Regions from separate parts of the Methylotenera sp. E1MeOHC1 genome, predicted to be linked through region 2. Evidence: predicted binding sites of a transcription regulator. Region 2 holds the regulator's gene; the other holds the start of a gene.
The links. The regulator FNR, encoded in region 2, switches genes on or off when oxygen is low (the NO sensors DNR and NnrR bind a similar motif). The targets are predictions, from matches to a motif close to TTTGATNTANATCAAA.
Positions count from the first base shown of each region.

Region 1: a site for FNR is predicted at 1,237-1,252, ahead of ccoN (cytochrome-c oxidase, cbb3-type subunit I). Genes of this name have one in related genera too.

Region 1 is NZ_CP196025.1:1,474,772-1,478,198, forward strand. It holds gene ACSSU7_RS06720 (COX15/CtaA family protein) at 1-280, shown strand, start outside; gene cyoE (heme o synthase) at 294-1,193, shown strand; gene ccoN (cytochrome-c oxidase, cbb3-type subunit I) at 1,424-2,857, shown strand; gene ccoO (cytochrome-c oxidase, cbb3-type subunit II) at 2,868-3,427, shown strand, end outside.
Region 2 is NZ_CP196025.1:1,285,670-1,289,096, reverse strand. It holds gene hemN (oxygen-independent coproporphyrinogen III oxidase) at 1-987, opposite strand, end outside; gene fnr (fumarate/nitrate reduction transcriptional regulator Fnr) at 1,273-2,016, shown strand; gene ACSSU7_RS05820 (radical SAM protein) at 2,090-2,938, shown strand; gene ACSSU7_RS05815 (hypothetical protein) at 3,060-3,410, opposite strand.

The sequences.
Region 1 (3,427 bases), 190 kb from region 2:
CGCCATTCAATGGACGCATAGAATGGGCGCGCTAATCACGTTTATTTATATTACGTTATTGATTGTGCAGCTTATTAAAGTACCTGCGTTTAGAAAAATAGCACTACTGCTACTATGCCTGTTAACCGCACAAATCATGATCGGTATCGCCAATCTTATTCTCCACTTACCCTTAGCATTGGCAGTACTGCACAACCTAGGTGCAGCATTACTGGTAATCACCACCATCGTTATTAACTCTAAAATCACGGAGCATCAACATGACCACGCAAAAACTTAAAAGTGAGCTACACATGCACGTTAACGTCATGGGCCAAATTAAAGCACTCGTTCCGCGATTAAAAAATTTCTTCCCTCTGTGCAAACCGCGCGTGACCTCGCTCATTGTGTTCACCGCACTGATTGGTATGTTTCTAGCTACACCTAATATGGTAGCGCTACCGCTACTGGTTGCAACAACCTTGGGCGTAGCCTTTGCATCAGGTGCGGCGGCAGCGTTTAACTGCCTGATTGAACACAAAATTGACGCCAACATGGCTCGTACTCGCGCCCGCCCCCTGCCTACAGGACAAGTGTCATCAGGTGAAACCATGATATTTGCTACGCTACTCGGCGGCACTGGGCTGGCAATCCTTTATTTTTATGTAAACCCACTTACCATGTGGTTAACCCTAGCTACATTTGTAGGCTATGCCGTGATTTATACTATTTTCCTTAAACCGGCCACGCCGATGAATATCGTTATTGGCGGTGCCTCGGGCGCAATGCCGCCAATCTTGGGCTGGGCCGCTGTTACCAACACTGTTTCACCAGAGTCACTGATTATGTTCTTAATCATTTTTGCATGGACGCCTCCACACTTTTGGGCACTCGCGCTATACCGTAGAGAAGAATATGCCAAAGTTGGCATGCCCATGTTACCTGTAACCCATGGTGAGTCCTTTACCTTGTTACACATTCTGCTCTACACCATTATTTTGGTAGCAGTATCACTCATGCCTTATGGCTTGGGCATGAGCGGTATGATTTATTTAAGCTCAGTGCTACTGCTTGATGCTATGTTCATGGCTTACGTCATCAAACTTTACCTGAACTACTCAGATGCACTAGCTAAGCGCACGTTCAGGTACTCCATTATTTATTTAACCCTATTATTTGCAGGTTTACTAATTGATCACTACTTGCCACTTTAAATTCTGAAAAATATTTAATGTAAACAAGCATTACAGTTCGTGAATTGATTCATATAAATGCATACAAAAAGTCGCTAAATCCAATGTAAAAGCAAAGATTACGTTGTATAATTCCGCGATTAAAGCACGTGCACTATTGTTTAGAATTGAAACGGATGCTGATATGACTACGGCGCTAGGGCCCGCCACTAGTCATGAATATGATTTGGTTTTATTTAAGGATGAAAGTAATGAGCACTAATAATGTAGAAACGTTTTACGACGACTACGTCATACGCCGGTTTAGCGTAATGGCGGTAGTTTGGGGAGTTCTTGGAATGTTAATGGGGGTGATTGTTGCCTCACAACTGGCATTTCCTGAATTAAATTTAGGACTGCCATGGACCAGCTTTGGACGTTTACGTCCGTTGCACACCAACTTGGTTATTTTTGCTTTTGGTGGCTGTGCACTGTTTGCTACGTCGTACTATGTAGTACAACGTACCAGCCAAGCTAAACTAGCATTTCCGATGTTGGCTCGCTACTCATTCTGGGGCTATCAAGCCGTCATTATCGCAGCTATCATCTCTTTACCTTTGGGTTACACTCAAGCTAAAGAATATGCAGAGCTAGAGTGGCCTATCGACTTACTACTACTGGTAGTTTGGGTGATGTACGCTATTGTTTTCTTTGGCACTATCGCAAAAAGAAAAATCAAACACATTTATGTTGCAAACTGGTTCTACGGTGCATTTATCATTGTGGTAGCAATCCTGCATATCGTTAACAGTGCTGCAATCCCTGCCGAATGGATGAAATCATACTCAGCTTACGCTGGTGTACAAGATGCGATGATCCAATGGTGGTATGGTCATAACGCGGTTGGTTTCTTCTTGACCGCTGGCTTCTTGGGCATGATGTACTACTTTATTCCTAAACAAGCTGAGCGCCCAGTGTACTCATATCGCTTGTCTATCGTGCACTTCTGGGGTTTGATTTTCACTTACATGTGGGCAGGTTCACACCACTTACATTACACCGCACTACCTGACTGGACACAATCAGTAGGTATGGTACTGTCTTTAATCCTATTAGCACCAAGCTGGGGCGGTATGATTAACGGCATGATGACCATGTCTGGTGCATGGCACAAACTGCGCGATGACCCTATCTTACGCTTCCTGATCGTTTCATTGTCTTTCTACGGTATGAGCACGTTTGAAGGCCCAATGATGGCGATTAAAACCGTTAACTCACTTTCACACTACACAGACTGGACAGTGGGCCACGTGCACTCAGGTGCTTTAGGCTGGGTTGGTTTTGTATCTATGGGTTCACTGTACTTCTTGGTACCTCGCTTATGGGGTGTAAAACAAATGTACAGCAAGAAAGCGATTGAGTTGCACTTCTGGTTGGCAACGATCGGCGTGGTTCTTTACATTACTGCAATGTGGATCTCAGGCGTTACTGCTGGTCTGATGTGGCGCGCAATGAATGACGACGGCACATTAACTTACACATTTGTTGAGTCTGTTAAAGCAATGCACCCATTCTACGTAATTCGTATGGTTGGTGGCTTGATGTACGTTAGCGGCATGGCAATCATGTTGTGGAACGTAATTAAAACAGTTCAAATGGGGCAGCCTGCTCGCGCCAGAATCCCTTCAACAGTTGTTCATGCTTAAGAGATCGAAAATGTCAGATAAAGAACAAAAAGGCTTTACCCACGAAAAAATTGAAACCAATAGTTTCTTATTGGTGATCTTGATTTTGGTTGTGGTTTCATTTGGTGGCTTGGTGGAAATCGTACCGCTATTCTTCCAGAAATCAACCACGCAACCAGTGGAAGGCTTAAAACCTTACACAGCTCTACAATTAGCTGGGCGCGACATTTACATCCGTGAAGGCTGCTACAACTGCCACTCACAAATGATTCGCCCATTTAAAGCTGAAACATTGAGATACGGTCACTACTCTGTCGCTGGTGAGTTTGTTTACGACCACCCATTCCAATGGGGTAGTAAACGTACAGGCCCAGACTTACAACGTGTAGGCGGCCGTTACAGTGATGAATGGCATCGCATTCACTTGATTAACCCTCGTGATTTGGTGCCTGAGTCTGTTATGCCAGCCTACCCATGGCTTGAGAAAAACCTAGTAGATGCGGAAAACTTGCCTGCACACATGCGCGCTTTAAAAATCGCTGGTGTTCCATATGCTGATGCTGAAATCAAGAGCGCAGCTAACGATGTTTA
Region 2 (3,427 bases):
ACCTTGGCGCTTGGCAATTGCCAGTGCATCCGTAGGTAGAGCAAAGTGATCCATGCCCACATACACGTAACCTGCGTTAAGGAATGTCGCAATCGCATTGGATAGCATCGCGATTTTTGCAGATGCTGCAGGTAGCTCATAAGTATCAATTCTGCGTTGTGGTTTGAAGCGCTCAGGTAAGTGCGCGTACGCATATAATGCGATTCTTTCTGGTCTTAGCTCTACAATTTGTGCCAAGGTTTTTGAGAATGACTCTGGTGATTGCTTAGGTAAGCCATAAATTAAATCCACATTGACTGAATCAAACTTTAGGCGTCGAGCAGCTTCAACGAGTGAAAATACTTGCTCCGCAGGCTGGATGCGGTGCACGGCTTTTTGCACTTCTGGGTCAAAATCCTGCACACCAAAACTTAGGCGATTAAAACCAAGTGAGGCTAAATGTGCCAAGCGTTGTTCGTTGACGGTGCGAGGGTCAACCTCGATTGAATATTCTCCATTAGGTGCTAACACAAAGCTGCGGCGTATCATCGCCATCAGTTCACTGAGCTCTTCATCACTGAAAAACGTGGGTGAGCCACCACCTAGGTGCAGCTGTGAAATGGTTTGACCTGCACCCAAGTGCTCAACATGTAAATCGATTTCACGGCTTAAATATCTTAAATACTCTACGCTACGCTCGTGATGCTTGGTCACGATTTTGTTGCATGCACAGAAAAAGCACAGTGATTCACAAAATGGAATATGCACATAAATCGAGAGCGGCAGTGTTAAGCCGCCAATACGGCGCTGCGCTAGCGTTTGCTTATAAGTCTCTTCTGTAAATGCTTCAACAAATCGGTCTGCCGTGGGGTAAGAGGTGTATCTAGGGCCAGAAACGTCAAATTTTTGCAAGGTTTCAGGCGTTAGCGTCGGTACCGTATTTTTTGCCTCAACCGCTGTGTTGGCAGATTGATTGCTAGGAAAGTTGATTGTATTGTTGGCAACCATGATTGTGACTCCTAAACCGTTTGGTTTATCCTGTAAATATAAAATGCACTCCGCACTATGGCGTTTAATTGAACCCTAAAATGAGGTGCTTTGCTGCAGTTCGCCTAGCTACAGCGCATTCTTTTTACGATGAAAACCTAATATTTACAGGGCAAACTACAGGCCTATACTTTGCCATCACTGTAAGTAAAAGCCTTTGATGCACATCAAAAGATAATTATGAAGTGACGATTATTTAATTCACTGGCGGCAAACTGCCGAAAGCGGTATATTTAATGAAATCGTATGAGTGGGCACAGTATGCAACCTGTTTTAAATCTAGAAGCCATTAAAGTCGCTTGTTCTAACTGCAATCTGCGCGAGCTGTGCATGCCTGTGGGCTTTGATGTCGAAGAAATGAAAAGGCTTGATGAAGTGGTTGAAAAGCGCCGCCGGGTTAAGCAGGGCGAGTTGCTGTTTAATAGCGGCGATACGTTTACTTCGCTATATGCGATACGGACTGGTTTTTTTAAAACCTGTGTGACCAGTGAAGATGGCCGTGAGCAAGTGACTGGCTTCCAAATGGCGGGTGAAATTATTGGCATGGACGGTATTGTGAGTGACCGCCATAACTGTAATGCCGTGGCGTTAGAGGATGCAGAAGTCTGCGTGATGCCGTTTGCCACAGTGGAAGACCTGTCACGCGAGTTACCTGCGCTACAAAGACACGTACATAAAATTATGAGCCGTGAAATCGTACGTGAGAATAGCGTGATGATGTTGCTAGGCAATATGCGTGCGGAAGAGCGCTTAGCTGCATTTTTGCTTAATCTTTTGCAGCGTTTGCATGCCCGCGGTTTATCACAATCTGAATTAGTGTTACGGATGACGCGTGAAGAAATCGGCAGTTATCTGGGTCTTAAATTAGAAACAGTGAGTCGTGCTTTTTCTAAGTTTAGTGAAGACGGCATTATTGAAGTGAAACAGCGTTACGTCAAAGTATTGGAACCTGACGCGTTGAAAAAAATATTCAATCCGCAAACCTATTAATTAGTGTGCGGGTGAAGTTTAAGCATTGCAATCGCAGCCGCTCTGGCATCATCTTTAAAGTAGTGATTTCTGCATGACCACAAAAATTCATCTAACCACCACTGATCATAACCGTGATGTCGTCGGGCTTAAGTATATTTACCCGGTGATTTCACGGCGCGCTGGTGGCGTGTCTGTCGGCGTTAACTTGAATGTCAATAATGCCTGTAACTGGCGTTGTATCTACTGCAACGTGCCTAATCTGACCCGCGGATCACCGCCGCCAATAGAGTTGGACGTATTAGAACAAGAACTGCGTGGCTTTTTGCATGACCTGCTGCATGGTGATTTTATGCAGCGCCATGTCCAAGAGGGCGACCGTCAGCTTAAAGATATTGCATTCTCTGGTAATGGCGAGCCTACCAGCGTGAAAGAGTTTCCACAAGTGCTGACATTGGTGGAAAACGTACTGCGTGATTTTGACTTGCTAGGCAAAATTAAAGTGCGACTAATCACCAACGGCAGTTTGATGGATAAGCCTTTAGTGCTGGAGAGCATGAAGCATCTGGCGCAACTGAATGGCGAAGTTTGGTTTAAGGTGGATGGCGGCTCTAAAGCTGCTATTGCACGTGTGAATGACGTTAACCTTAATCCTGAGAGCCACTTACAGCGCTTGAGGCAATGTGCAGAGGCTTGCCCAACTTTTATACAAACCTGCATGTTTTTGTTAGATGGCGTGCCGCCTAGTGAAGCCGATATAAATGACTACCTAGCCTTGATTAGTCAGGCAAAAGATGTGATTAAAGGCGTGCATCTTTATGGGCTAGCGCGCCGTTCAGAGCAGGCTGAAGTGGATAGACTGTCACGCCTACCTGCTGAGTGGTTAGAAGCCGTGGCACAGCGTATCCGAGAGTGCGGTATCACTGTGTATGTGAGCCCTTAGTTCAATTGAGAGAGCCTAACGAAGCTGCATAAAATATCATGACAGATATCTTGTCTGTGTAACATGCATGGGCAGTCCAAAGTTGGAGTGAGGTGTTACTTCTTTAGGGCAAGCCCACAGCCTAGCTTGAATGATGGGGTAGGCCTTTGGCACATTCATTCTCGGCAGCCTCACTTAGATATGTAATCCCAGGTAATTGACTAATTTTCTTCCCTGCTTCAAGGTCTGCTTCCAGTTGCTCTTTTTGAGCAGAGTATTGCTTCAAGCAGTTCAAACGCAGTTGTTTCTCCTCTGATGAAATATCATGAGCTGCTAAGCGCGCATCTATGGCCTTGATTATATTATTAATAGTTTGAATCCGAGATTTAATAGGGTATGCGCCGGCTTCGTAAGGTTGAAAACTCTCGGCGCTTGCCGTGAGAGACAAAATGAAACAAAAAGTTACCAACCAGTAGATTGAAGCAAGATGCATACTTAATGGCCTAATGT